Actinospica robiniae DSM 44927: one gene and its partner. The protein of the gene in region 1 interacts with the protein of each later gene in a pairwise test. Links are inferred from orthologs where the notes say so. Each region holds a gene or a part of one and is shown on either strand. Other genes may lie near its edges.

Region 1 (14,741 bases):
AGCTGCAGCACCGGCCCCTTCGCCAACGCCTCCGGCGAGATGGGCGCGCTGATCGCCCGGATCAGCGCGGCGTTCAACCGCAGCACCCTGCTGACCGACACGAACCAGCCGGACGGCGAGAACCCGGCGAACTACTACGCCAACTCGATCACCAACCACTACGCCCGGATCGTGCACGCGGCGAACCTCGACGGCCGCGGCTACGCCTTCCCGTACGACGACGTGACGCCGAACGGCGGCGTCGACCAGTCCGGGTTCGTCGCCGACGGCAACCCGGTGCTCTGGACCGTGGCCGTCGGCGGCGGCACCGCCACCGGCTCCACTCCGAGCCCGTCGGCCTCGGCCACCGCGACCGGCGGTTCCGGCGGCACCGCGATCAGCGCGTACTCGACCATCCAGGCCGAGAGCTACAGCTCCAGCAACGGCACCCAGACCGAGACGACGACGGACACCGGCGGCGGGCAGGACGTCGGCTACATCCACAACGGCTGCTGGCTCGCCTACAACAACGTCAACTTCGGCTCCGCCGGCGCCACGCAGTTCAAGGCGCGCGTCGCCTCCGGCGCGGCCGCCGGCATCAGCGGACTGATCGAGGTCTGCATCGACAGCCCGACCGCGACGCCCGTCGGCAGCTTCGCCGTCGGCTCGACCGGCGGTTGGCAGACCTGGGAGACCGTCCCGGCCAACATCTCCAAGGTGACCGGGACGCACACGGTCTACCTGGTCTTCTCCAGCGGCCAGTCCGCGGACTACGTGAACGTGAACTGGTTCACCTTCGCGCAGTCCTGATACACGCAACGCCGGAGGCCCGGCGCGGAGTCAGTGCTCTGATGCCGCGCCGGGCCAGCCGGCAAGCTCATCCCTCCTATGGCGCCGCCAACAGTGCTTCGAGCGCGCTCGCCTGCGTGCGCCAGTCGCTGACGTTCGGGTTCGAGCCGGAGCTCTGGCCGGACCAGCGTTCGCCCAGATGGTTGAGCGAGTCGCGGTCGTTGTTCCAGATCGACGTCGCCTGGGCGTCCAGGAACGTCGTGTACGCACCGCCGGCGGCGCTGTTCAACTCCGCGAGGTAGCGCACGAACACGCCCTTGAACTGCTTCTGGTTGTCGTCGCAGGTCGCCGAAAGTGTGTCGCAGGACTCTGTCAGTACGCCGTTCGTCACCAGAGCGGAGGAGCCGATGGCCGAGTTCGCGAGGTAGCGCGCCTCGCTGAGGTCCGACGCGTCGCCGGTCGCGTGCCACATCTCCACCGCCGCGCCGATCGCCAGGCCCTGGTTGTAGCTCCAGACCGTCTGGCCGTTGTTCGTGCACGAAGACGTCTGGCCGTCGTTGACGAGCCCCGACGAGTTGATCATTCCGCTGGAGCGGAACCAGTTCCACGCCGTGGTGGCGCGGGAGAGCCAGGCGGTGTCGCCGGAGATCCGGTTGTGCAGAGAAGCGGTGAGCAGCACGTAGAGGCCGTTCGTGACAGCGTTCTTGTACGTCTTCTGCTGGTTCCACCACACGCCGCCGCCGCAGGTGCCGGAGCTGTCCCACAGGGTATTGACGTAGTCGGCGATGGTGACGGCCTCGTTGAGGTAAGCCTGGTTGCCGGTCAGGTCGTAGGCGTCGATCCAGGCCATCGCCCACCACTCGGAGTCATCGGTGGCCTGGCTGATGAAGTCGCCCTGGATCGCGTCGGAGCTGCGGGTGCCGGCTGGGAAGGCGACCCGGTCGACCTGGTAGGTGCGGTTGACGATCCACTCGTACCGGGTGTCGCCGGTCTGCCGGGTGTAGTCGATGATCGCGGTCAGCGCGACGGCGGAATTCCACCAGCTCGACGGCCACCAGGCGTTGTAGGGGTCGTAGGAGTACATCAGCGCGTCCGCGGCGGCGCTGGTGCGCACGGAGGTGGACCGGGCCCAGGCGGTGCAGCTGCCGTTCTGGCCGGTGACCGCTCGGCCGCAGGCGCGCACGGCGCCGCCGTAGAGCCGGCCGAGGGTGTCGTCGATGTTGATCTCGACGGTCTGCGTCCCGGTCGCGCCGGACGGCACGCTCACCCGGCCTTCGGATGAGCCGTCCGGCCAGCTCGAGCCCTCGTTCCAGGAGCGGTCCAGCCACACCTCGTCGCCGGGCGCGCCGCCGGAGATCGAGGCCCAGGCCATGCCGGAGGAGTCGACGTGCAGCGAGATGTCGCGGCCGCTGAGCGTGGTGTCGGGCACCGGCTGGGTGTTGCCGGTCGAGCCGCTGCTCGCGGCGCCGTCGCAGCGGGTCGTGCAGACCTGCGCGTGGACCCAGCTCGTGCAGACCACGCCGGCGGCGTCACCGCAGGCGCGCACGACGGCGCGGCGGTGATCGGAGGGGTCGTACATGTTGTACATCAGGGTTCGGGTTCCGGTCCACGTACTCGGGATCCAGGCCTGGCCGAGCAGTCCGTCCCAGGTGCTCCCACCGTCCCAGGAACGGTCGATCCACACCGAGTCGTTCAGCTTGCCGTCGTCGATGCTGGCCCAGGCCATAGCGTCCACGTCGTCCACGTGCAGTTCGATGACGCGGCCGTTCTCGTTCAGGTTCGCCGTCGGGAACGTCTCCTGCTGCGCGAGCGAGGGGTCGCGGGTGTCGCAGTACAGGGCGCAGACGGCGGAGGCGGCGGCGGCCGGCGGGGCCGCGCCGAGTAACAGGGGAAGGGCCGCGGCAAAGGCGGCCAGCAGGGGTAGCAGAGCTCTGCGCATGCGTACCTCCCGATGTGCGTGGGCGCTTGGAAGCGTCGTGGCGGACGCCGCCCGACCCGTGGCCCCGGTCTCCATCCGCTGGACCGGGGCCACGGGGGCTCGGGCGCGCTGAGGGTGCTGTGGGCTGTGGGTTGCGGACTCGTGGTGCCGTGGGCGGGCTCGCGGACGGACTGTGCGGGCAGCCCGATACAACGATGTAAGTCCTTATTCAGACACGATCCTGACGGTGCGTCAAGCATCCGTCACCTTCAGGTTCCGGAACCTGATGCGCTTTCGGCCAATGCCGCCGGAATCACCGCAGCTGAGCCGCGATATCTGTCCACACCGGTCAGATTCCGCCGGAAATAGCGGGCTTGACAGCGTCTCAGGGCCGTGCGTCAATGTCGCTGCATCGTTGGAATTTCTCAGCTTCGATGCCTTGCTCCCTCACGGGCACCCCGCACCGCGATTCCCTCCGCCGCGCCGACCGGCCGGTCAGGCGTGTTTTGATCCGTTGACGAGGAAGTGACCCCCATCCCATGCACAGCTCTCCGCGTAGCGCCCTCCCCACCCGTCCGGTCGCCGCGGCCGCCCTGGCCGCCCTGTGCCTGGCCGGCGCCGCCTCCTGCGCCAAGTCGGCCACCGGCTCGAACACCGCGGCCGCGGCCACCGGCACCGCCGGCGCCCAGCAGGTGGTCAGCGCGGCCGCCTCCGGCCCCGGCTGCACGTATCAGACTTATGCCGGCGGCGTGCCGAAGCTGGATCTGACCGACGGCTCGACCGTGGTCGGCTTCTCCCAGTCCGAGTCGACCAGCAACCCGTTCCGGGCCACCGAGACCGACTCGATCACCGCGCAGGCCAAGGCACTGGGCATCAAGCTGATCCAGCGCAACGCCGACGCCGACGTGAACGCCCAGAACTCGCAGATCGAGGACATGATCGCGCAGGGCGCCAAGGTCCTGATCGTGGCGCCGGAGAACTCGGCCGGCCTCGGCCCGGCGCTGGCCGAGGCGAAGCAGAAGAAGATCCCGGTGCTCACCATCGACCGCACCGCGAACGGCACCGCGTGCAGCGATTTCATCGCTTTCATCGGCTCGAACTTCTACGGCCAGGCGCAGATCGCCGCGGACGACCTGGCGACCGCGACCAACGGCACCGCCAAGGTGGCCATCCTCTCCGGCACGCCGGGCAACAACGTCACCACCGACCGGACCAACGGCTTCCAGGCCGAGGTCAAGGCCAAGTACCCGAACCTGACCGTGGTCGCCTCGCAGACCGCGAACTTCGACCAGACCGACGGCCAGACCGTGATGGCCCAGCTGCTGCAGGCCGACCCGGGCATCACCGCCGTCTACGCCGAGAACGACGAGATGGCCCTCGGCGCGATCCAGGCCATCAAGGCCGCCGGGAAGACGCCGGGCAAGGACATCAAGATCGTCTCCATCGACGGCACCCAGCAGTGCGTGCAGGACGTCGCGAGCGGCACCGTCTACGCCGACATCGAGACCAACCCGCGCTTCGGCCCGCTGGCCTTCTCCTCGCTCGAGGCCTTCTACGGCGCCGGCGGCGTGGCCGACAAGGTGATCATCAAGGACAACCACTTCACCCAGGCCAACGCGCAGCAGGCGCTGTCCGGCGGCGAGGTCTACTAGAGCCGCCGGGCGGAGCCGAGCCATGCCGATCGAGACATCGCAGCCGCCGCCGGGCCCCGAGCCCGGCGCGGCCCCGCCGGGGCTCGAAGCCCGCGGCCTGACCAAGTCCTTCGCCGGAGTGCACGCCCTGCGCGGGGTGGACCTGCTGGTCCGCCCCGGCGAGGTGCACGCCCTGATGGGGGAGAACGGCGCCGGCAAGTCCACCCTGATCAAGCTGGTCACCGGGGTCTACCGGCCGGACGGCGGCACGATCCGGCTGGCCGGGGCCGAGCGCGCCTTCCGCACCCCGCTGGAGGCGCAGGCTGCCGGCATCTCGACGATCTACCAGGAGGTCAACCTGGTCCCGATGATGTCGGTGGCGCGCAACCTCTTCCTCGGCCGGGAGCCGCGCCGGCTCGGCCTGGTCGACCTGCGCACGCTCAACCGCGAGGCCGCCGAGATCCTGGCCCGCTACGGCGTGCACGCCGACGTGACCGCGCCCGTGCACACGCTCGGGCTCGGCGCGCGGCAGATGGTGGCCCTCGCCCGGGCGGTGCACACCCGCGCCCGGGTGGTGATCATGGACGAGCCGACCTCGAGTCTCGAACCCCGCGAGGTCGCCACTCTCTTCCGCGTCATCAGGGGTCTGCGGGAGCAGGACGTAGCGGTGGTCTTCGTCAGCCACCGGCTGGAAGAGCTGTACGAGATCTGCGACGCCGTCACCGTGCTGCGCGACGGCCGCACCGTGCACGGCGGCCCGATGGCCGAGCTGCCCCGGATGCGGCTGGTCTCGCTCATGCTCGGGCGCGACGTCGCCGCCGCCCGGGACGGCCGGGTCACCGCGTTCACCGAGACCCGGCGGCAGCCGCTCCCGGCCGAGGCGCCGGCCCTGAGCATCAGCGGACTGACGGACCGGCACCGGCTGCGCGGAGTCGCCCTGGACGTCGCGCCCGGCGAGATTGTCGGGCTCGGCGGCCTGCTCGGAGCAGGCCGCAGCGAGACCGCGCAGGCCGTGATCGGCGCCCGGCCGGCCGCCGGGACCGTGCGCGTCGGCGGCCGGGCCGTACGGCGGCGCAGTCCGAAGAGCGCGATCCGGGCCGGGGTGGCGATGCTCGCCGAGGACCGCAAGGCCGAGGGCATCATCCCCGGGCTCTCGGTGCGGGAGAACATCGTGCTCGCGGCGCTGCCCCGGCTCTCCCGGGCCGGGGTCGTCTCCGCCGCGAAGCAGCAGGGCGTCGTCGAGTTCTTCATCGACCGGCTCCGGATCAAGGCCTCGAGCCCGGAGCAGAAGGTCGAGGACCTCTCCGGCGGCAACCAGCAGAAAGTGCTGCTCGCGCGGTGGATGTGCCTGAAACCCAGCGTGCTGCTGCTCGACGAGCCCACCCGGGGTATCGACGTGGGCGCGAAGGCGCAGGTGCAGGCGATCATCGACGAGCTCGCCGCGGAGGGTGTCGGCGTGCTGCTGATCTCCTCCGAGCTCGACGAGCTGATCGAGGGCTCGGACCGGATCATCGTGCTCAAGTCCGGCGTCGTCGAGGCCAGGCTCGAAGGCGAGCAGGTCGGCGCGGACGAGCTGATGCGGGCCCTGGCCGGCGACGAGAGGGAGACCGCCGAGGGGCCGGGGGAGGAGGGCGCGCCGTGACCACCGCGACCATCGAACCCACCGACGGGCGCGGTCCGCGCGTGCGCGCCCTCGACCTCGCCCAGCGCTACGGCGTCTACGCGGCCCTGGCCGTCCTGCTCGCCGTCGCGACCTCGCTCGACACCCAGTTCCTGTCCGGGTCCAACCTGCGGGTCCAGCTGTTCCAGACCGCTCCGACCCTGCTCGTCTCGCTCGGCATGGCCCTGGTGATCGGCACCGAGGGGGTGGACCTGTCGGTGGGCGCCACGATCGCGCTCGCCGCCTCGATCATTCCGCTCTATCTCGGCTACGGCCCGGTGCTCGCGATCGGCCTCGCGCTGCTGATGGGCGCCGTGGCCGGACTGCTCGGCGGCGCCATGGTGGCGTTCGCCGGCGTGCAGCCGATCGTGGCCACGCTCGCGCTGATGATCGGACTGCGCGGCGTCGCCGAACTGCTCAACGGCGACGCGGCCAAGCCGGTGCTGGATGCGACCGTACTCGGCCTCGGCGAGAACACCCTGCTCGGCGTTCCGGTGATGGCCTGGATCGCGGCGGCAGTCACCCTCGCGGTCGGCTTCACCGTCCGGCGCACGACCTTCGGGCGGCAGCTCGTCGCGGTCGGGGACAACAAGCGCGCGAGCCTGCTGGCCGGCCTGCCGGTGCAGCGGATCCTCGTCACCGTCTACGTGGTCTCGGGCGTGCTGGCCGCGCTGGCCGGAGTGCTCATCGTCGGGCACGGCGCCGAGGCCGACCCGGCGAATCAGGGATTGGATATGGAGCTGAACGCGATCACCGCGGTGGTGGTCGGCGGCACGCCGCTGACCGGCGGCCGGGTGCGCGTGCTCGGCACCGTGGCAGGAGCCTTATTCATGCAGCTGGCCACGGCCGTGCTGATCCAGCACAACGTCCCCGCCTCCACGACGCAGATCGTCGAGGCGGCGCTGATCTGCCTGGCCGTGTACGCCTCGAGGGATCGGGGGACGCGATGAGCCTGCGCACCACCGCGCACGCGGCCTCCGCCCCGGCTCCGCGGCCACACGCCGACCTGCGCGAGACCCCGCGCGAACGCTGGATCCGCCGGGCCGAGCGGCGCGGGCCGCTGATCGTCCTGGTGCTGGTGTGCGGCATCGCGACGGCGGCTTCCCCGTCCTTCGCCTCCTGGTCCGACATCAGCACCATCCTGGGCGGCAACGCGTTCGTCTGGCTGCTCGCGCTCGGGATGACCTTCGTGATCACCACCGGCGGCATCGACCTGTCGGTCGGCTCGCTCTACGCACTCGGCGGCGTGCTCGCCGCGCGCGGCGCGAGCACCGGCGGTTGGGCCTCGATCCTGTTGCCGCTCGCGGTGTGCGCCGCCTGGGGAGCGGTCCAGGGGCTGCTGATCGCGTACGGACGGATGGCGCCGTTCATCGTCACGCTGGCCGGACTGCTCGGCGCGCGCGGCCTGCTCCAGGCGCTGACCGATCAGGGTTCGACGACGTACCTGGTACCGCAGGGTTCGTGGTTCCTGCGCCTCGGCGCCGGCACCTGGGTCCCAGTCGGGATCGTCGCAGTGCTCTTTCTAGCCGGCTGGGTGCTGATGGAGCGCACCGGGTACGGCGCGAACCTCACCGCGATCGGCGGCAACGAGAACTCCGCGGTGCTGCTCGGCCTGCCCGTCGCCCGGACGAAGGTGCTCGTCTACCTGCTCTCCGGGACCCTCGCCGGCGCGGCCGGCGCGCTCGGCGGTGCGCGGCTCGGCTCCGGCGTGACCACGGTCGGCGTCGGCTACGAGCTGACCGCCATCGCCTCCGTGGTGATCGGCGGCACGCTGCTGACCGGCGGCTACGGCACGATCGGCGGAACCGTCTGCGGCGTGCTGCTGCTCGCGGTCATCCACCAGCTGATCGACCGTTACCTCTCGCAGTACGGCTCGGCCATGACGAACGCCGTCGACGGCGGCTTCCTGGCCCTGGTCGTACTGGCCCAGGCCGCCCTCGAGCGATCCCGCCGAAGGTGACCCCGATGGCTGCCGGGCGACGCTCAGCTCGGCCGGCTGCTCTCCCGGACCACCAGGCGGTGGCCCGGCTGGATCAGCCGGCCGGGCTCGGCGTCGCCCACCGATATCCGGTGCAGCAGCGCGTCCACCGCCGCCTCCGCGATCCCGGTCTTGTCCGGGGCGATCGTGGTCAGCGCCGGTATCGCGTATTCGGCCTCTTCCACGTCGTCGAAGCCGACCAGCGCGATGTCCTCCGGCACCCGCAGCCCGGCCTCGTGGATCGCCCGCAGCGCGCCGAGCGCCATCAGGTCGTTGAAGCAGAACACGGCGTCGGGCCGGGCCGGGAGCTTGAGCAGCCGGCGCATCGCGGCCGCGCCGTCCGGCCGGAAGTACGCGCGCACCGGCGGGCACAGGGCCGGCTCGGGCGCGATGCCCGCCTCCACCAGCGCCGCCCGGTAGCCGGCCATCCGCTGCTGCGCGGTGGCCCGCGGGCTCGGGTCCTGCCAGCCGATCGCGGCGATCCGGCGCCGGCCGCCGGCCACCAGGTGCGCCACCGCCTCGCGCGCGGCGGCCACGTTGTCGATGTGCACGTGGTCGCAGACCAGGCCGAAGTCCGCCTCGCCGAGCAGCACCAGCGGGATCTGCCGCTCCCGGGCGGCCAGCTCGTGCTGGTCCAGGCCGAGCGGGCTGAGGATCACCCCGTCGATCATCGGATCGCCCAGGCCGCTGGCGATGCGCAGCTCGGCCCGCGGGTCCCCGGCGGTGTCGTCCATCAGCACCGTGCACCCGTGCCGCCGGGCCGCCGCGATCACCTCGACCGCGAGCTCGGCGAAGTAGGGCGAGGGCAGCTCCGGGAAGGCCAGCGCGATCATGCCGCTGCGGCCGGTGCGCAGCCGGCGGGCCATCACATTGGGCTGATACCCGAGTGCGTCGATGGCCGCCTGCACCCGCGCCCGGGTGCGCTCGGCCACGTGCTCGGCGCCGTTGACCACGTTGGACACCGTCTTGACCGACACCCCCGCCGCTTCGGCCACGTCCTTGAGCCGCGCGGCCGAGCCGGCGGCGTTCGCCCCACCCGTCGTGGTCACAGTGCTCCGTCTCCTGGTTCGGATCGGTCCGGCGCGCCGGATTACGACGTGAGAATACCGCATTTGCTGACAATCAGCGCAAAGTTCTTACGCACCGGTCCGACGGCCGCGGCGCGCGGCCCGCCGCCGATCCCGGTCGCGACGATTCGAACACTGAACAACAAAACCCTTCAAGCGCAGACGGAATAACACTTCCGTCACAGCTTTCCGGAACTCGCTCCCACCGACTGACAGAAAGCACAGCCTCACCATGCGCTTCTTCCCCCGCGGCCGCCGCAAGGCCGCACTCCTCGCCGTCGCCGCGCTGGTCTCCGGCCTGTTCATCGCCGCCCCCACCGCCGCCTCGGCCGCCACCGCCCAGCTGCCCTGCGACGTCTACGCCTCCGCCGGCACCCCGTGCGTGGCCGCGCACAGCACCGTGCGTGCGCTGTACGCCTCCTACAACGGCTCGCTCTACCAGGTGCGCCGCGCCTCGGACGGGGCCACCCTGAACATCGGGGTGACCGCCGCCGGCGGATACGCGAACGCCAACGCGCAGGACGTCTTCTGCGCCGACACCGTATGCACCATCACCGAGATCTACGACCAGTCATCGGATCACAATAACCTGACCATCGAGGGCGGCGGCGGGGCCAACGGCAACGCCGACGTCGCGGCCAACGCCAACGCCGTGCCGATCACCGTCGGCGGTACGAAGGTCTACGGCGTCTACGTCGGCCCCGGCGTCGGCTACCGCGACGACTCGACCACCGGCATCCCCACCGGCGGCCAGGCCCAGGGCGCGTACATGGTCGCCAGCGGCACGCACGTGAACGCGGGCTGCTGCTTCGACTACGGCAACGCCGAGACCAACAACGACGACAACGGCAACGGCCACATGGAGGCGGTCAACCTCGGCACGAGCTGTTGGGCCTCGCCGTGCACGGGCTCCGGACCCTGGGTCACCGGGGACCTGGAGAACGGGCTCTACATGGGCGCCGGCTCGAACGCGAGCGAGGGCTCGAACAACAGCCAGTTCGTCACCGCGCTGGTGAAGTCGAACAACCAGACCACCTTCGAGGTCAAGGGCGGCGACTCCCAGTCCGGCTCGCTCAGCACCTGGTACAACGGCGCGCTCCCGCCCAACGGCTACCAGCCGATGCACCTCGAGGGCGCGATCGTGCTCGGCACCGGCGGTGACAACTCCAACGCCTCGATCGGCTCCTTCTTCGAGGGCGTGGTCACCTCCGGCGAGCCCACAGACGCCGCCGACAACGCGGTCCAGGCCGACATCGTCGCAGCCGGCTACACCGGCAACAGCGGTGGCAGTCCGCGCGGCGGCACCATCACCCTGCCCGGCGGCCAGTGCGTGGACGTCGCCGCCGACGACTCGGGCGGCGACCTCGCCCACGTCCAGCTGTGGAGCTGCCAGAGCTACGCGATCGACCAGCACTGGACGCACAACACCGACGGCTCGCTCGAGACCCTGGGGCGCTGCCTGGACATCGACGGCAACGGCACCGCCGTCGGGACCAAGGTGGAGCTCTGGGACTGCAACGGCGTCGGCGGGCAGAAGTGGATCCAGCAGTCCAACGGCGCGCTGCTCAATCCGCAATCAGGACTCTGCCTCGACGACCCGAGCGCCAACACCGCCAACGGCACCCAGCTGCAGATCTACACCTGCAACGGCACCGTGGCGCAGGCGTTCTCGGTCAACGGCGGCGGCCCGATCGACGCACCGGGCAACCAGTGCGTGGACGTCACCGGCGACGACAACGGCGTCGACGCCGCAGGAGTGCAGCTGTGGGACTGCCAGCCCTACGCTGCCGACCAGCACTGGTACCACAACTCCAACGGCTCGCTCGAGACCCTGGGGCGCTGCCTGGACATCGACGGCAACGGCACCGCCGTCGGGACCAAGGTGGAGCTCTGGGACTGCAACGGCGTGGGCGGCCAGGTCTGGCAGCAGCAGTCCAACGGCTCGCTGCTCAATCCGCAATCAGGCCTCTGCCTCGATGACCCGAGCGGCAACACGTCGAACGGGACACAGCTGCAGATCTACACCTGCAACGGCACCGCGGCGCAGCAGTTCAAGCTGATTTAGCTCTCTGCCACGCCGCACGCGCTCACCGGCCGACCTCGAAGACCGCTATCCGGCCTTCGGGGTCGGCCAGCGCGGCGCGCAGGCGGTGCATCGAGGAGTGCCACGGGCCCTCACCGCCCGAGCCCTCCTCCCACAGCTCCCGCAGTTCGCTCTTGTCGGCCATGACGCGGTCCACGGCGCGGATGGCCAGGTCGACGAAATCCTTCGGCAGAGCGGGAATCGGCTGCTTCGGGCCGTGATGCCTCGGCGAGAGGCCTTCATTGCCCGGCACGCCCGCGGCGACCAGCGCTGCGGCCGCCACCGCGTGCGCTCCTTCGTCGTAGTCCAGGTAGCCGTCGTTGTCGATCGCGGCCACCAGCGCTGCGCGGATCATCTCGGGTCGCTCCGATTCGGGCACATCGTCGAGGTCGTCGGCGAAGTCCGCCGCGTCGTCGTTGTCGAACGGCTCCACGTCCCAAGTGCCCATTGTTCATGACCCCTCTCCTTGCTCATCAACAGGATGCACAGCAGTGTGCACCAAGATGACGAGTTCGCGCGTCGCCCGGGTCATCGCGACGTAGCGGTCCACCGCTCCCTCGACGCCGGTGCCGAAGCGCTCCGGATCGACCAGGACGACGAGGTCGAATTCGAGCCCCTTCGCCAGTTGCGGAGTGAGCGAGAGTACCCGATCCGACGCCGGATACGCGGGATCGCCGATGACGCAGGCGACACCTTCGGCGTTCTGGGCCTGCCAGGCCTCGATGATCGCGTCCAGCTCGGCGACATCCCCGTGCCGGACGGGCAGATCGGCGCTGCGGATCGAGGTCGGCACGTTGGCGTCGGGCAGCGCGGCGCGGATGACCGGCTCGGCGTGCGCCATGATCTCCTGCGGCGTTCGATAATTGATACTCAACGACGCCAGCCCGATCCGGTCGAAGCCGACGCGTTCCAACCGCTCCCGCCACGTCTCGGCGAAGCCGTGCCGAGCCTGCGCCCGGTCGCCGACGATCGTGAAACTCCGCGACGGGCAGCGCTGCAGCAGCATCCGCCACTGCGCGTCGGACAGCTCCTGGGCTTCGTCGACGATGACGTGCGCGAACGGCCCGGCGAGCAGATCAGGGTCCTTTTTCGTCAGCGCCTCCTCGTCGACCAGGACGCTCTGCAGGTCCTCCACCCTCAGCATCGTCACCAGCCCTTCGCCGTCGTCGTCGGCGGCGATCAGGTCGGCCACGACGGTGTTCACGCGGTCGCGCTCCGCCGCGACGTCCGCCGCATGCCGGCGCTCCCGATGCGCTGCCTCAGGGTCGCCGAGCCGCCGCCGTGCCTCGTCCAGCAACGGCAGATCGGCGACCGTCCAGGCCTGCGGCTCGGCGCGTCGCAGGGTACGGATGTCGTCCGCGCTGAGCCAGGGTGCGCACATGCGGAGATACGCGGGCACCGACCACAGGTCCCCGACGAGATCCGCGGCGTCGAGGATCGGCCACGCGCGCTCGAGCGTCTCGCGCAGTTCGCGGTTGCGCTCGAGCGAAGCGCGCAGCTGCGTCTCCGGCACGTCCTCGTCGTGCTTGTCGATCAGGATCCTGAGCAACTCCTCCCAGATCAGTTGCCGGGCCTCGTTATGCGGCGTCCCCGGATCCGGCGCCTCGAAGGCCTCGGCCCAGTCCGCGACGCTCAGGCGCACGTCCTCCCAGTCGGTCTCGACGAGCAGCGGCTTGCCGGGCGGCTCCTCGTAGAACCGGACAGCGGGCTCGATCGCGTCGACCATCGCCGCGGACGACTTGAGTGCGGCCACGCGGGCGTCGTCCTCGGCCGCGGCGTCGGCGCCCTCGGCGACCAGGTCGCGCAGCATGCACGTCTGCACACCCTCCTCACCGAGACTCGGCAGCACGTCCGAAACGTAAGCCAGATAAGGGCGATGCGGTCCGACGAACAGGACGGCGCCGCGGTGAGCCCCGACGTGCGGGTCGGAGTAGACGAGATAGGCCGCGCGGTGCAACGCCACCACGGTCTTGCCGGTGCCCGGGCCGCCGTCGACCACGAGTGCGCCGTGCGAGCCGGCCCGGATGATCGCATCCTGATCCGCCTGGATGGTGCCGAGTACGTCCCGCATCCGGGTAGAGCGGTCGTGGCCGAGACTCGCGATGAAAGCCGACTGGTCGTCGAGCGCGGCGTGGCCCTCGAGCCCGTCCGGGGTGAAAACCTCGTCCCAGTAGTCGCCGATCCGGCCCCGAGCCCAGCGGTACCGGCGCCGGCTGGCCAGGCCCATCGGGTTGGCGTGCGTCGCGCCGAAGAACGGCTCGGCCGCCGGCGTGCGCCAATCCAGCAGCAGCCGTCGCCCGGCCGCGTCGGTGAGCCCGAGCCGGCCGACGTACACCGGCTCGCCGCCGTCCGCGCCGACCATGCGCCCGAGGCACAGGTCGAGCCCGAAGCGGCGCAGCGCGCGCAGCCGGGCGGAGAGCCGGTAGACCTCCAGGTCCCGGTCCATCGCGGCCTGCCCCTTGCCGCCGGGTGCCCGGCGGGTGGCGTCGAGCCGATCGGAGAGCTCGGCGATCGTCTGCTCCAGGCTGCGCGCGACGGCGGCGAGATGCCGCTCGTCGGCGGCGATCAGCTTCGCATCGGCTTTGGCGGCGAGTCGGTCGGGCAGGGCGAAGGCACTGGCGGTCAGCTGCGTCACGGCATCGGCTCCTGTGGTTCTCAAGTTCTCTGGCCTCGGCCGATGATTGTGCGCCGCCGAGGGGGCCTTGCCGCAAGGCCCCCTGTGTGTTATAAGTTGAGAATGGAGGAGAGTGCCTTTGCCTCTCCCTGTCTCGATCCGGCATCCGCCGAGGTCACCGCGACTCAGCCCACGGCGTCGAGCTGCTCGGTGCCCCTGCTCTTCCCGACACCCTCGCTCTTGAGGCCCAGTCGCTCCCGTTCGGCCGCGATCACCTGACGGGCCATCGCCTGCCCGCCCACCGCCTCCGGCATCGCCTCGGCCGTGTCGCTGCGCCGGGCGAAGGCGTCGAAGAGCGCTTGCTTCGTCTCCAGGATCTCGAGCATCCGCTGGTCCACGCTGTCGGCGGCCAGCAGCCGGTGCACCTGGACGCTGCGGATCTGCCCCATCCGGTGCGCCCGCGCGATCGCCTGCGTCTCCAGGGTCGGCTTGACCTGCGGCTCGCACAGGATGACCACCGAGGCGGCCTGCATGTTCAGCCCGACCCCGCCCGCCTGGATCTGGCTGACCAGCACCGCCGGCCCCTTGGCCGCGGCGAACGCGTCGACCATCTCCTGCCGCTTGGACGGCTGCACGTCGCCGGTCAGCGGCCCGAACGCGCGGTCCCCGAGCGTGCTGCAGACCAGGTCGAGCACGTCGCGGAAGTAGGAGAACACGACGACCTTCCGGCCGTTCTCGCCCGCCTCGTCCGCGATCTCCACCAGCCGGCGCAGCTTCGCGCAGCTCGCCGGGTCGGCCGAGGCGAAGGCCGCGCGCCGCATCGCCATGAAGCTGCGCGCCGCCACGGCCTCGCGGTACGCCTCGGCGTCCTCGGGCCCGAGGTCGTCCCACTCGTCCACCTGGACCAGTTGGGGCAGCTCGCTGAGCACGTCCTCCTGGTTGCGGCGCAGATAGGCCGGGCCGACCGCGCGCCGGAAGGACTCGGAACCGGCCACCGCGTCGATCTCCCCGATGTCGGCGGC
Region 2 (14,592 bases), 960 kb from region 1 along the record:
GGATGGCGCCGACGTGCTGGGCGCGCGCGACGTGGTCGAACGTGCCGCCTCGGTCGTCGTGCAGCTTCAGCAGCCGGCGGAAAGCGCGCTGACCGCAGCGCGCCTGGCGCGGGAGGTCGGCTGCCGAGTCGTTCTGGACGGAGCCCCGGAGGCGGAGCACCGCCGGGACCTACTCGAGCTCGCCCACGTGCTGCGCGCAGACGGCCACGAGGCCGAGCTGCTGACCGGCACGAGCATCAGAGGGGAGACCGACGCGTTGCATGCGGCGGGGAACCTGCTGGGCCAGGGTCCCAGACTGGTCGCGCTGGCCGTCGAAGGGGTCGGGAACCTCTTCGCGTGGTCGGAAGGGCACGTCTTCTACCCGCTCGACGGCGCCGAAGCCCGCGACACCACCGGCGCCGGTGACGCACTGGTCGCCGCCCTGGTCACGGCGCTGGACGAAGGGCTCGACGCGGCGGAGGCAGGTCGCTGGGCGGTCGCGGCGGCATCCCTCGCCGTCGAGCACGAGGGCGGCCGGCCCCGGCTGACGTACGAGAGCGTGCGAACCCGCGCCGACCGCCAGCGCGGACGGCCGGTCGGCTGACGCCGGCAGCGTTAGGACCGGCCCGAGCTGTTCGAAGATGGGCGGACCGGGTACAGCGGGCAGATAGACATCGATCACGAAGCGCACAAGCACGACGTCCCGCCCGCCACTGTCAAGGGCGAAGCCGAGCGCACCGACGCCGCCGAGGACAAGAGCGACCAGACCCAGGACACGCTCGAGGACGCGAAGAAAGTCGTTGAGGACGGAACTGAGCCGGACTCGGACTCGAAGGATGGCGCTGAGCTCCGCGGCTAACCCAGGAACCGGTGCAGGGATGCGGTCATGCTCGCCACGAACCCGTCGCGGGTCCCGTCGCTGAGCAGGTCCAGCGACAGGTAGGGGTTGAGGTCTTCGAGTTCGACGAGCAGCAGCTCCCCGTCGTGGGTGCGGCAGGCGTCGACGCGTTGGATGCCGTGGTCGAGGGTGTTCCATGCGATGAACTGGCGGGCGAAGGCCAGGTCGGCGTCGGTGGGCTGGTAGGGCTCGAGGACCCAGCGCTGCTCGGGGTCGGGGGCGTGAAGGGCGTACTGGAAGTCGTCGTCGACGAAGTAGAAGGACACTTCGTAGCGGAAGTCGACGCGCGGCTGGATCAGGATGTCGCCGTACGTGAGGTCGGCCAGCTGCTCCCGCGGCACGAAGGCCAGGCCTATCGAGTCCGCTCCCACCTTCGGCTTTACCGCGTACTGCTCGGCTTCTGGAAGCAGGTGCAGGTCTTCGGGCCGGTCGATGGTGGGAATGACCGGGTGCCCGGCGGCGGAGAGGTCGAGTAGGTACTGTTTGCCGGCCATGTCACCACGGCCGGTCAGCGGGTTGTAGACGCGGGTGCGGCGGGCGGCGGCCTGCTCCCGAAACGCGTCGTACGCGTCTTGGTAGTGCAGCACCGGCCCGCTGTTGCGGACGACGACGCCGTCGAAGGCGTCCATCAGGCTTTCTGCATCCAGCGGGTGACACAGCGCGATGTCGAAGGTCTCGCGCAGCCGGGAGGTCAGGAAGATGTCCTCGTCGCAGTAGCGCCGTCCTCGAGCCGGGTAGGCGAGGTCGGTCACGAACAGGATCCTGCTGCGGCGGTGCATCTGGTCTCTCCTCGGCTCATCCCCCGAGCCGAGACTGTACGGGATGGTATGCCTTGGTCAGGTCGGTGGCCCCGGCGCGGCGCGGAGCGGAGCAGGGAGGTCGCCGCCGTCTCGTGCATGGCCTTATGCTCCCCATCCGGCCTGGTTGCCGCCGACCCGCTCGGCGACGATCTTCGCCGCGTACCCGTTGGCCTGGTAAGCGGCCAAGGGGTTCGGATGCAGTCCCATCTCCTGACGGACCTCCGCCAGCAGTGGGCGCACGTCAGTGTTGTACGCGTCCATCAGCACGGCGTTCGCGCCGAGCACGTCGCCGGCGGATTGTGCGGCGCGCAGGGTGTCGAGGTCGACGAGCAGCGCCTTGGCCGTCGCCTCCTGGACGTTCATCACCGAGCGGATGATCGCAGGGATCTTCGCCTCGATGTTGTGGCACTGGTCCAGCATGAACGCGACGCCCTTGGCGGGGTCGAAGCCGCCGTTCTTCGCGACCTCGTGCAGGATCCGGAACAGCTGGAACGGGTCCGCCGATCCCACCATCAGATCGTCGTCCGCGTAGAAGCGGGAGTTGAAGTCGAACGCGCCGAGCTTGCCCTCCCGCAGCAGGAACGCCACGATGAACTCGATGTTCACCCCTGGCGCGTGGTGACCGGTGTCGACCACGACCTGCGCCTTCGGTCCGAGCTTGAGGCAGTGTGCGTAGCTGGTGCCCCAGTCCGGGACGTCCGTCGAGTAGAACGCCGGCTCGAAGAGCTTGTACTCCAGCACCAGCCGCTGACCGTCACCCAGCCGCGCGTAGACCGCGGTCAACGCCTCGAACAGCCGGTCCTGCCGTGCCACGATGTCGTCCTGGCCCGGGTAATTGGTGCCATCCGCGAACCAGAGCTTGAGCGAGTCCGACCCGGTCGCGTCCATGATGTCGACGCACTCGAGGAGATGATCGATCGCTTTGCGGCGCACACGCGGGTCTGGGTGGCAGACGCTGCCGAGCTTGTAGTCCTCGTCCTGGAAGGTGTTCGAGTTGATCATCCCGATCCGGACACCCAGACCCGCCGCATGCTCAGCCAGCTTGCCGTAGTCCGCGACCCTGTCCCAGGGGATGTGCAGCGACACCGGCGCCGCAACTCCCGTCACCGCGTGCACCGCCGCCGCGTCCGCCAGCTTCTCGAACGGATCGCGCGGCACACCGGCCTGTGGAAAGACCCGGAAGCGCGTGCCCGAGTTCCCGTAGCCCCACGACGGAGTCTCGATCACCTGCGCCGCCAGCGCCGCCTTCACGGCCGGTATGTCAGACATGCTCACTCTTCTCGGTCACGCGGCCGCGGCAGCGGGAACTCCGCCCGCTGAGTCATGAATCGTTTCAAGTATTGCGCAAAGGTAGTCAGCAACCTGAGGCCCGTCAAGGCCTCCGAGTCGAGGTTCTACCGCGCTGAACCCGCCTAGCTGAAACCGTTTCAGTTTCTCGATCTTGCTGAGCAAACACTCCTCCACCGACTGCAGCATGGACGATGGCAAGTCCCTTGACGACCCTCGGCGCCGAGGCTAGCCTCCCGGGCAATTCCTCTGAAACATTTCACAGCCTGCCTCAGCTGCCGAAACGATCAGGAGTCCCGCCTTATGACGACAGCCGACCAGGAACCGCGGGTTCCGGTCCTCGCGCTCGAGGGGGTGAGCAAGTCCTTCGGTGCGGTGCGCGCTCTGCGCGCGGTCTCCCTCCAGCTCCACGCCGGCGAGGCGCACGCGCTGGCCGGCGAGAACGGCGCCGGCAAGTCCACCTTGATCAAGGTGCTGGCGGGCGTGCACCGTCCGGACGAGGGCACCGTGCTGCTGGACGGTTCGCCGGTCGACTTCGCCGGGCCCGCGGACGCCCGCGACGCCGGCGTGGCCGTGATCTACCAGGAGCCGACGCTCTTCCCCGACCTCTCCGTCGCCGAGAACATCTTCATGGGCCGCCAGCCGAAGCGCTCGTTCGGCCGGGTCGACCATCGCGCGGTATATAAGGCAGCTGCGTCGCTCTTCGTCCGCCTGGGCGTGGACATGGATCCGGACCGGCCCGCTCGCGGCCTGTCGATCGCGGACCAGCAGCTCGTGGAGATCGCCAAGGCCCTGTCTTTCGATGCCGGGGTGCTGATCATGGACGAGCCGACCGCAGCGTTGACCGGCAGCGAGGTGGCTCGGCTGTTCGCGGTGGTGCGCACGCTGCGCGAGCAAGGCGCGGCGGTGCTGTTCATCTCGCATCGGCTCGAGGAGATCTTCGAACTCTGCCAGCGGGTGACGACTCTGCGGGACGGCTCGTTCGTCGCGAGCGAGCCGGTTGCCGGGCTGACCGAGTCGGATCTGGTGCAGCGGATGGTCGGGCGCACGCTCGAGGAGCTGTATCCCAAGCAGCACGACCCGACGGTCGGCGCGGTGGCGTTGGAGGTCGGCAGGCTGACGCGGGAGGGCGTGTTCACTGACGTCTCCTTCCAGGTCAGGCGTGGCGAGATCGTCGGGCTGGCAGGGCTGGTAGGTGCTGGGCGCAGCGAGGTCGCCCGGGCGGTGTTCGGCGTCGACAAGTGGGACGCCGGCAGCGTGACGGTCGACGGCAGGATCCTGCGACCCGGGTCACCGAGCCTTGCGATGGCCGCCGGGCTGGCGCTCGTGCCGGAGGATCGGCGGGCGCAGGGCCTGGTGATGGAGATGTCGATCGAGCGCAACATCGGCCTGAGCGGGCTGAAGGAGACCTCCACAGCCGGGCTGATGAGCCGCACCGGCGAGCGCGACCGGGCGTTCGACTGGGCGACGAAGCTGCAGGTCAAGTACGCACGGCTGGGCGACCTGGTCGGGACCCTCTCGGGCGGCAACCAGCAGAAGGTGGTGCTGGCCAAGTGGCTGGCCACCAAGCCGGCCGTGCTGATCGTGGACGAGCCGACCCGCGGCATCGACGTCGGGACCAAGGCCGAAGTACACCGGCTGCTCTCGCAACTGGCCGCCGACGGTGTCGCGGTCCTGATGATCTCCTCCGACCTGCCGGAGATCCTCGGCATGGCCGACCGCGTGCTGGTCATGCACGAGGGCCGGATCAGCGCCGAGATACCCCGGAGCGAGGCCACCGAGCAGTCGGTGATGGCCGCGGCCACCGGAACGACGAACAGGAGCGGCGCGTGACCGCCACCCTCGAACCCGTGCACGTCGCGGCGCAAGCGCCCGCGAGCCTGCTCGATCGGGTCCTGAAGATGCGCGAACTGGCGATCCTCGCCGTGCTCGTACTCATGTTGCTGGCGACGCAGATCGACAACAGCTCCTTCCTGTCCGAGCAGGGCATCAAGGATCTGCTGCTCAACGCGACCGTCCTCGTGCTCGTCGCGGTCGGCGAGGCCGTCGTCGTCATCACTCGCAATGTCGATCTCTCGGTCGGCTCCGTGCTCGGCGTCTCAGCGTTCGCAGCCGGCGACTATATGCAGGGCGGCGGCAGCCCCGTCGTCGCCGCGCTCATCGCGATCGTCGTAGGCGCGGTGTTCGGCGTGCTCAACGGGCTACTGGTCGGCCTCGGCAGGGTTCCCTCGCTGGTGGTGACGCTCGGCACGCTCTACATCATCCGCGGCCTCGACTCGGTGTGGGTCGGCTCGCGAGAGGTCACCGCGGCGCAGCTGCCCTCCGGGTTCACCACCTTCGGGCACGACGGCATCTGGGCGATCCCGTATCTGGCGATCCTCGCCGCCGTCGTGCTGATCGCAGTGGCCTACTATCTGCGCAACTACCGCAGCGGCCGCGAGTGCTACGCGCTCGGCTCGAATCCGCAGGCAGCAGCCTTGGCCGGCGTGGCAACGCGCAAGCGTGTCTTCGGGGCCTTCATCCTGTGCGGCGCTTTGGCGGGTCTGGCCGGCGCGCTCTATCTGGCGCGGTTCGGCTACTCCGACGCCGCCACCGGCACCGGATACGAGCTGACCGTGGTCAGCGCGGTCGTGGTCGGCGGCGTCGGCTTCACCGGGGGTTCCGGCAGCGTCTACGGCGCCGCACTCGGTGCCCTGCTGCTGACCTCCATCAACAGCGTCCTGCCCGCCATCGGCGTCAGCTCGGTGTGGGTCGAGGCGATCGACGGAGTCCTGCTGCTGTTGGCCATCTCGGTGGACCGGGTCGTGGCCCTGCGGATCGCCGACCTGCTGCGCAAGCGGGCCCGAGCGGCGAGGAGCGCCCGATGACCGAGAAGACCCTGACATCCGTGACCCGCCCGGCAGCCTCGGCGCGGCGATGGGGCGGCGCGGTGCGCTGGGACACCGTCGTCAGTGCTCTGCTGATCGTGCTGATCCTCGCGTCGTACGCGTTCGTCGGGGACTTCAGCAATGCACTGAACATCAGCTTTCTGATCGGCAACGCTTTGCCCATCGCGGCGATCGCGCTGCCGATGACGATGCTGGTGGCCTCGGGCGAGATCGACCTGTCCGTCGGCTCGACGGTCGGACTGTCCGGCTCGGTCATGGGCGCGCTGTGGAACGACGGCATGAACATCAACATGATCATCCTGATCTGCGCGGTACTCGGCGTCGTGTGCGGGCTCGTCAACGCTCTGTTGGTCACTCGGCTCGGCCTGCCCTCCCTGGCCGTGACGATCGGCACGATGGCCGCCTACCGGGGAATCGCGCAGATCGTGCTCGGCGCGAACTCCGTGACCGATTTCCCGCAGTCCTATCTGAACTTCGGCTCCGGCCGGATCGGCGGCAGCTTCATCCCGACGGCCGCGATCCCCTGGCTGGTCCTGGCCGTGATCGCCGTCGTCGTCCTGCACGCCACCGGCTTCGGCCGCTCGGTGTTCGCCATCGGCGCCTCACCCGAGGCCGCTTGGTTCGCGGGGCTGCGCGTCAAGCGGGTCAAGGCGTCGCTGTTCGTCGCCACCGGCCTCGTCTCCTCGCTCACCGGCGTGTTCTGGGTGCTGCACTACGCCAGCGCCACCTACGACAACGCCACAGGCCTCGAACTGTCCGTCGTGGCCGCGGTGCTACTCGGCGGCGTCGACTTCGACGGCGGACGCGGCACCCTCGGCGGCGCGCTCGCCGGGGTGTTCCTGCTCGGCACCCTGCAGAACGTGATGAGCCTGCTCAACGTCTCGGCGCAATCACAGATCGTCGTGACCGGGGTCCTGCTCGTCATCTCCGTCCTCGGCCCGCGCGTCGCCCGGCAGATCGCCACGGCCCGCGCCCGCCGAGCACACACCGCCCTACCGGCCGGCGCGGCGACCACAGCCTGAGCCACCGGTCGGACCACCTTCTGTTCCCCACGACTGGAACGACACCGGCGTCGCCCTTCACGAGAGGAAGAGTCATGATCAACGCTCACCCGTTCCGCGGTCACCCCGTCAAGGCACGCGTGCTCGCGGCCGCGGCCGCAAGCGGTCTGCTCGCTGTGGGCCTGTCTGCGTGCAGCGGGGCGACGAAGAGCTCGACCGATGCCGCCGCGTCCACCGCGGCCGTGGCCGGTTCGAGCTCCTCGGCGAACGCGAACGCCGCCACCAAGACCGGGCTGACCGTGGCGTTCCTGCCCAAGCAGGTCAACAATCCGTACTTCACCATCTCGGACGGCGGCGGCAAATCCGCGCTCACGACACTGGGCGAGACCTACAAGGAAGTCGGCACCACCTCGGCCACGGACACCGCCGGCCAGGTCTCCTACGTCAATACACTGACCCAGCAGAAGGTCTCCGCGATCGCCGTCTCCGCCCAGGATCCGGGCGCCCTGTGCACCTCGCTCAAGCAGGCCATGGCCAACGGCATCAAGGTCGTCACCTACGACTCCGACACCAACGCCGACTGCCGGCAGATCTTCATCTCCCAGGCCAGCGCCGAGGACATCGGCCGATCCGAGGTGGACCTGCTGGGCAAGGAACTCGACTACACCGGTGACATCGCCATTCTCTCCGCCGCGCAGACCGCGACGAACCAGAACACCTGGATCGGGTACATGCAGGACGAGCTGAAGAAGCCGCAGTACTCGAAGATGAAGCTAGTCAAGATCGCTTACGGCAACGACGACGCGCAGACCTCGTTCCAGCAAACCCAGGGCCTGCTGCAGCAGTACCCGAACCTCAAGGGCATCATCTCGCCGACGACGGTGGGCATCAAGGCCGCCGCGCAGTACCTGGACGGCTCGAAGTACAAGGGCAAGGTCCTGCTGACCGGCCTCGGCACGCCCAACGACATGCGCGCCTACGTCACCGACGGCACCGTGCAGGCCTTCGAGCTGTGGGACCCGGCCAAGCTCGGCGAGCTCGCCGCGTACGCCTGCGTGGCGCTCGCCTCCGGCCAGATCACCGGCGCCCAGGGCCAGACCTTCACGGCCGGGGACCTCGGTTCCTTCACCGTCGGCGCGCAGGGCGTGGTGACGCTCGGCCAGCCGACCGTGTTCGACAAATCCAACATCGGCCAGTTCAACTTCTGATTCCACCGACCGTGCGCCGTCCCGGTGGCGACACACCGGGACGGCGCATCCACATCTGAGAGGGCGATCATCGTGCAGCGAGTCTGCTTCACTCTGCAGATCCGGCCGGAGCGTCTGGCCGAGTACCGGCGCAGGCGCACCGCGCCCGACGCCGCCATGGCCCCGCTGCCCGAGATCTTCCGTCTCGCCGCCCCGCCCGGCGCGGCCTCAAACGCGCCCTAGCCCTAACATGGCAGCGAAACGGCCAGGCGGGGGCCGTTACGCCGCATCGAGCACGCAGGACGGACTGAAGGTATCCATGGTCGGCATCAAGGACGTCGCGCGGCACGCGGGTGTGTCGGTCGGCACGGTCTCGAACGTCATCAACCGTCCCGACTCGGTCGCCGCGGACACCCGCCAGCGGGTCCAGGCCGTCATCGCCGAACTCGGCTACGTGCGCAGCGAGCACGCCCGGCAGCTGCGGGCCGGGCACAGCCGCATCATGGGGCTGCTCGTGCTCGACATGGGCAACCCGTTCTTCGTCGACATCGCCCGCGGCGCCGAGCGCACCGCGCGCCGCGCCGGCCTGGGCGTGATGGTCTGCAACAGCAACCAGAGCGCACGCGAGGAGGCCGAGTACCTGGCGCTGTTCGCCGAGCAGCGGGTGCGCGGCGTCCTGCTCACGCCCGCCGACGACAGCGGCCAGACCGTGCAGAGCCTGCGCCGCAACGCCATACCGTTCGTGCTGGTGGACCGGGTCGGCGCGGGAGGCGGCGGCTGCTCGGTGTCGGTCGACGACGTCGTCGGCGGCACGTTGGCGGTGCGTCACCTGCTCGACGCCGGCCACCGCAACATCGCCTACGTCAGCGGGCCCTCCCACCTGCATCAGATCCGGGACCGCCGGGCCGGCGCGCTGGCGGTGTTGGCCGAGTCGGGCCTCGGCTCCGAAGCCCTCACCGAGCTTCCCACCGAGACCCTCGACGTCGCCGCCGGCCGCGACGCCGGCGCCCGGCTGCTCGGCCTGCCCCATCGCCCGACCGCAGTGTTCTGCGCCAACGATCTGCTCGCGCTCGGCATGCTGCAGGCCCTTTTCGCCGCCGGGCTCAACGTGCCGCGCGACATCGCCATCGTCGGCTACGACGACATCGAGTTCGCCTCCGCCGCGGCCGTGCCGCTCACCTCGGTCCGCCAGCCGGCCGCCGCCATGGGCCGCCTCGCCGCCGAGATGCTGCTGGAGGAGACCGACGGCGCCGGCGAGCACCAGCACCGCCAGGTCGTGCTCCAGCCGGAGCTGGTCGTGCGCCGCTCCACGCTCGTCGGGCGTCCCTGACCCGCAGTCAGGCGCCGCCGCTGCGGCGTCAGCGAACCTCAGCCTTCGCCTTGGGGACGAGGTCGGTCTCCCGCACGTCCACGGCGTGTCCGTGCGTGCAGCGCAGTTCGGCGTGCACGAGTGCCCCGCACCCGCGGTGGCGCATCTCCACGCCGGAGGGCTCGAGCCAGCGCTCGCCCCACTGCATCAGTGCCGTGATCACCGGGAAGAAGTCCGCGCCCTTCTCGGTCAGGTGGTAGTCGTACCGGGTGCGCTCGCCGGGCTCGCGGTACGGGCGCTTCTCCAGCAGACCGTCCTCGACCAGGCTCTTGAGCCGCGCCGCGGCCACCGACTCCGTCACTCCGACCCGCTCGGCGAAGTCGTCGAACCGGGTCGTGCCGTAGAACGCTTCGCGCAGCATCAGGAACGCGGAGCGGTTGCCGACCACGTCCACCGCCTTGGCCACCGTGCACCCCGAGGCGGTCCAGCCGCCGCGCGGATCGAGCGCGCCGGTCATCCGCACCGTCGGGTCCGCCCCGTTCCCGCCTGCCTTCTCGTCGACTGCCATGCCCCCATCTTAGCTGGCTTGACGAAGTCATAGCCAGCCGCCTAGGTTCTAGCTATGGTTATCAATAGTCAGCCCGGGGCGGGAGCCCGGGGGCGCGTGGCCACCCCCGGCCAGGTGCTGCTGATCGTCTCGGTCGGGGTCGCGCTCTCCTCGCTCGACCTGTTCATCGTCAACGTGGCCCTGCCGCGCATCGCGACCGACCTGCATGCCGGCGACATCGGCGAACTGTCCTGGGTGCTCAACGCCTACGCGATCGTCTACGCCGCACTACTGGTCTTCTTCGGGCGGCTCGCCGACCGCTACCGGCGCGACCGGGCCTTCCTGCTCGGCGTCGCCCTGTTCACCCTGGCCTCGGCCGGCTGTGCGGTCTCGGCGGGCGTGGGCATGCTCATCGGCTTCCGGGTGCTTCAGGCCGCCGGCGCCGCGCTGCTCACCCCGACCTCGCTCAGCCTGCTGCTGGCCGCCTACCCCCGCGAGAAGCGCGCCGGCGCGGTCCGGGCCTGGACCGCGTTCGGCGGCGTCGCAGCCTCGCTCGGTCCGGTCGTGGGCGGACTGCTCGTCGCGGTCGACTGGCGGCTGGTCTTCCTGGTCAACGTGCCGATCGGGCTCGCCGTGCTCGTCCTCGGTGCGCGCTGGCTGCCGCGCCTGCCCGGCCAGGCCATCGAACGCCCCGACCCGCTCGGCGCGGTCCTGGTCACCGCCGGTGTGGCCGCCCTCACCCTCGGCCTGGTCCAGGGCGGGGCATGGGGATGGTCCTCGCCCCGGATCCTGGCCGTCCTCGCGGCCGCCGCGCTCCTGCTGGCCGGCCTGGCCGCGCACACGGCCCGCAGCCGTACACCGCTCATCCACCCCAGCCTGTTCGCCTCGCCCGCCTTCACCGGAGCTTCGGTGATCGCCGTGTTCTTCTCCGTCGGCATGGGCGCGATGCTGCTCTCGATCGTGCTTTTCGAGCAGCAGGTGTGGGGCTGGACGGCCCTGCGCGCAGGCCTGGCGATAGCCCCCGGCCCGCTGATGGTCCCGCCCATGTCCTTCCTGGTGGCCGGGCGGGTGATCCGCAGATTCGGCCCGGGCCTCACCTCGGCCGCGGGCAGCGTCGCCTTCACCGCCGGCATCGTCTGGTGGGCCGTCGGCGCCCACGCGCACCCGGACTACGCCGCCGGCGTGCTCGGCGGGATGCTGCTGACCGGCGTCGGAGTCGGGCTGACCCTGCCCACGGTGATGTCCAGCGCCACCGTGTCCCTGCCGGCCCACTCGTTCGCCACCGGCTCCGGCGTCGTCAACATGATCCGCCAGACCGGCCTCGCCCTCGGCGTCGCGATCACCGTGGCCATCCTCGGCGACGCGACCCACGACGCGGCCGTCGCGACCACCGCGTTCCACCGGGTCTGGTGGACCACCGCGGCGATCTCCCTGGCCGGCGTCATCCCGGCCCTCACCGTCCTGCGCCGGGCCTCCGAACCGCACCTCCCGGCCGTCACCACCTCGGACGCATCGGCGCCCGCCGCCGAAGCCGCCCCGGCCCGCTGACCCGCCCTCACCCGCAAAGGAAAACGCCATGAAGATCGAAGGATCCACCGCCCTGGTCACCGGAGCCAACCGCGGCCTCGGCTCTCACCTGGCCCGGCAGCTCCTCGAGCGCGGAGCCCGGGTCTACGCCGCGGCCCGCGACCCGCGGACCGTCGACCTGCCCGGTGCCACGCCGGTCCAGCTCGACATCACCGACCACGCTCAAGTCGCCCGCGTGGCCGCCGAACTCGGCGACGTCAGCCTCCTGATCAACAACGCGGGCAGCTCCACCGGCGCCTCGCTCCTGCACGGCGACCTGGCCGACATCGACCTGGAGATGCGCACGCACTACTTCGGCACCCTCGCCATGAGCCGGGCCTTCGCCCCGCACCTGGCCGCCAACGGCGGGGGAGCGATACTCAACGTCCTGTCGGTCCTCTCCTGGCTCGCCCTGCCCGAAGCCGGCGCCTACTGCGCCGCGAAGTCCGCCGAATGGTCGCTGACGAACGCGCTCCGCCAGCAGCTCGCCCCGCAGGGCACGCAGGTCAGCGCCCTGCACGTCGGCTACATGAACACTGACTTGGCCCGGCACGTGGAGGCGGAGAAGATGGAGCCGTCCGACGTCGCGCGCATCGCCCTCGACGGCCTGGCCGCCGGCGACCCGGAGATCCTCGCCGACGACGTCAGCCGCCAGGTCCGCGCCGGACTCGCCGGCGGCGTCGCAGCCCTCTACCGAAACCTCGGGCGCGTTTGAGAAGTATCGCCGGGGCCGCGACGCCTGCCACGCACGCTCGCTGCGTTGCCGGCTCGGTTACAGACGGCCGAGTATGCGCCCGACCCGGCGCCTTGCGAGCGCACGCGTCAGACGCCGCGGCCTGATCCGACGCTACTCCTCAAACGCGCCCTAGCCGCGGCGCAGTAACAGGGCTCTGATTTGGTCGGATGCCGTGGATCTCCGGCTTCCATACGCGCGGGCAGGGCTATTATCATCTGGCCGTCGCGATTCCACGGACCGGTGAGGGGTGCGCGCATGCGCTTCGATGTGTTGGGGCCCCTCCAGGTCCATGCCGACGACGGTTCGATCGTGGAGGTGCGCGGCGCGATGCGCCGCGCACTGCTCGCGGCGCTGCTGCTGAACGCCGGCAGCGTCGTCTCGGCCGACCGGCTCTCGGACTGTCTGTGGGGCGACCGGCTCGTCGGGTCGAGCGCGACACCGCTCTACAACCAGGTCACGCGGCTGCGGCAGAGTCTCGGCGCCGCGGGGGAGCGTATCAAAGCCGTGCCACCGGGCTATCTGATCCAGCTCGGGCCTGGCGAACTCGACGCGCAGGAGTTCGAGCGGCTGTGCTCGGCCGGTCGAAAGGCACTGACAGAGAGCGACTGGGACGCGGCCGCGTCCCAGTGCGCGGCGGCGCTGGCGCTGTGGCGCGGCGAGCCGCTGGCCGACGTGCCCAACGCCGCGCTCTACGAGCCGTGGTTGCTGCGTCTCGGCCAATTGCGGTTGCAGGCAAGGGAATGGCGGATCACTGCCGATCTCAACCGAGGCCTGCACGAGGAGCTCGTTCCGGAGCTGAGCAACCTCGTCCGCGAGTTCCCCCTGCGCGAGTCGCTGCACGAATCGCTCATGCTGGCGCTGGCGCGTAGCAGCCGGCAGGCCGAGGCGCTCGCCGCGTATCAGGACGCTCGTCGGGTGCTCGTCTCGGAGTTGGGCCTCGAGCCGGGTGCCTCGCTCCAACAGCTCCACCAACGGATTCTCAGCGGAGACGTGGCGGTCGTCGCCTCACCCGCGCCTGCGGCAAGCGCGGCGAGCACGACAAGCGCATCGAGCGACAAAGCACCGAACCAACTTCCCGCGGATGTGCGGACGTTCACGGGCCGGGGCCTCGAGATCGACCGCCTGCTGGCCGAGGCGGATGAGGCACGACAGGGCACTGAGGCCGGGATGGTGGTCATCTCCGCGATCGACGGGATGGCCGGCATCGGCAAGACTGCCCTGGCGATCCACGCCGCACACCGGCTGGGCGAATGGTTCCCCGACGGCCAGCTCTTCGTCGACCTGCGCGGATTCACGCCGGATCAGGACCCGATGACGGCGGAGGAGGCGCTGGGGTATCTGCTGCGCTCGCTCGACGTCGCGCCCCGGCAGATCCCGCGCGATCTCGGCGAACGCGCGGCCTACTACCGCTCGCGTCTCGCCGGCACGAAGACGCTCATCCTGCTGGACAACGCCGCCAACTCCGCCCAGGTCCGCCCGCTGCTGCCGGGAGCGCCGGGCTGCCTGGTGCTGATCACTAGCCGTGCCGTGCTCTCCGGCCTGGACGACGCCTATCTGCTCTCACTCGATGCCTTGCCGGATCAGGATGCGATCGCGTTGCTGCACAAGGTCGCCGGGCCCGGGCGGCTGCCGGAGGGTGACCCGGCGATCGCCGAGTTGATCGCGCTGTGCGGCAACATGCCGCTGGCCATCCGCATCGCCGCCGCGAGCCTGCGTCATCCGCGTGCCCCGAAGATCGCCGAGCTGGTCGCGCAGCTGCGCGACGGTGCCGGCCGGCTCGAGCGGCTGCGCGACGACGAGCGCAACCTGTCTGCGTTGTTCGATGCCTCATACACGAGCCTCGAAGCCGGCGAGCAGCACATGTTCCGCAGCCTCGCTCTCGTGCCCGGCCCGGACGTGGACGTGTACGCCGCGGCGAACCTCGCCGAGACGGACCTCCCTGCGGCCCGGCGCGTCCTCGCATCTCTGCTCGACCAGAATCTGCTGACCCAGCACGCCACGGACCGCTATCGCATGCACGATCTACTGCGCAGCTACGCCAACGGGCTCGAAGGATCCGAACTCACCGCCCAGCGCGAGGCGGCACGCGAGCGGCTGTTGGACTACTACCTGTGCGCAGCCGAGGCGGCCGACCGCCATTTCGACCAAGCTCGCGCCGAGAGGGACTCGTCCGGCCCGGCCGCGGGTCAGATCCCTGTCATGTCCGACCGCGCAGACGCGCGGGCCTGGATGCAGACCGAGCAGGCGAACCTCGTCGCCGCCTTGGGCATCGCCGCGGCCACCGACCCGCGCCGGGCGATCGCGCTGACGAAGCGCATGGGCCAGTTCCTTCTGCTGCACGGCCCGTGGACGCAGGCGGCGGCCCTGCACCGCAAGGCCGCCGATCTGGCCTCC

What was found.
Region 2: the proteins of ACTRO_RS05215 (region 1) and ACTRO_RS09105 interact in binary tests that used the Escherichia coli proteins (3 or more experiments, as listed by UniProt). The link is inferred for Actinospica robiniae DSM 44927 from one-to-one orthologs.

The regions. Positions count from the first base shown.
Region 1 is NZ_KI632511.1:1,202,670-1,217,410, reverse strand. What follows is about bases 5,931-8,930. They hold ACTRO_RS05215 (ABC transporter permease), read left to right. Parts: upstream 5,931-6,923; coding sequence 6,924-7,937; downstream 7,938-8,930. Other genes in these bases: ACTRO_RS05210 (LacI family DNA-binding transcriptional regulator), read right to left, coding at 7,961-8,930; ACTRO_RS05220 (ABC transporter permease), read left to right, coding at 5,956-6,927; ACTRO_RS05225 (sugar ABC transporter ATP-binding protein), read left to right, coding at 5,931-5,959. Outside these bases: ACTRO_RS05240 (beta-1,3-glucanase family protein), read left to right, coding at 1-789; ACTRO_RS05235 (glycoside hydrolase family 76 protein), read right to left, coding at 866-2,707; ACTRO_RS05230 (ABC transporter substrate-binding protein), read left to right, coding at 3,226-4,338; more of ACTRO_RS05225, read left to right, coding at 4,361-5,930; more of ACTRO_RS05210, read right to left, coding at 8,931-9,004; ACTRO_RS05205 (arabinofuranosidase catalytic domain-containing protein), read left to right, coding at 9,255-11,087; ACTRO_RS05200 (DUF4259 domain-containing protein), read right to left, coding at 11,110-11,553; RNA polymerase recycling motor ATPase HelR, read right to left, coding at 11,557-13,740; ACTRO_RS05190 (DEAD/DEAH box helicase), read right to left, coding at 13,905-14,741. UniProt on the Escherichia coli protein: Part of the ABC transporter complex RbsABC involved in ribose import.
Region 2 is NZ_KI632511.1:2,154,748-2,169,339, reverse strand. Bases 2,682-5,532 are described here. They hold ACTRO_RS09105 (sugar ABC transporter ATP-binding protein), read left to right. Parts: upstream 2,682-3,267; coding sequence 3,268-4,797; downstream 4,798-5,532. Other genes in these bases: ACTRO_RS09100 (ABC transporter permease), read left to right, coding at 4,794-5,532; rhaI (L-rhamnose isomerase), read right to left, coding at 2,682-2,946. In the rest of the region: ACTRO_RS09120 (ribokinase), read left to right, coding at 1-583; ACTRO_RS09115 (ATP-grasp domain-containing protein), read right to left, coding at 835-1,656; more of rhaI, read right to left, coding at 1,780-2,681; more of ACTRO_RS09100, read left to right, coding at 5,533-5,831; ACTRO_RS09095 (ABC transporter permease), read left to right, coding at 5,828-6,874; rhaS (rhamnose ABC transporter substrate-binding protein), read left to right, coding at 6,949-8,061; ACTRO_RS47075 (hypothetical protein), read left to right, coding at 8,134-8,283; ACTRO_RS09085 (LacI family DNA-binding transcriptional regulator), read left to right, coding at 8,360-9,370; ACTRO_RS09080 (winged helix-turn-helix transcriptional regulator), read right to left, coding at 9,399-9,917; ACTRO_RS09075 (MFS transporter), read left to right, coding at 9,972-11,444; ACTRO_RS09070 (SDR family oxidoreductase), read left to right, coding at 11,473-12,177; ACTRO_RS09065 (AfsR/SARP family transcriptional regulator), read left to right, coding at 12,454-14,592. UniProt on the Escherichia coli protein: Part of the ABC transporter complex RbsABC involved in ribose import. Responsible for energy coupling to the transport system.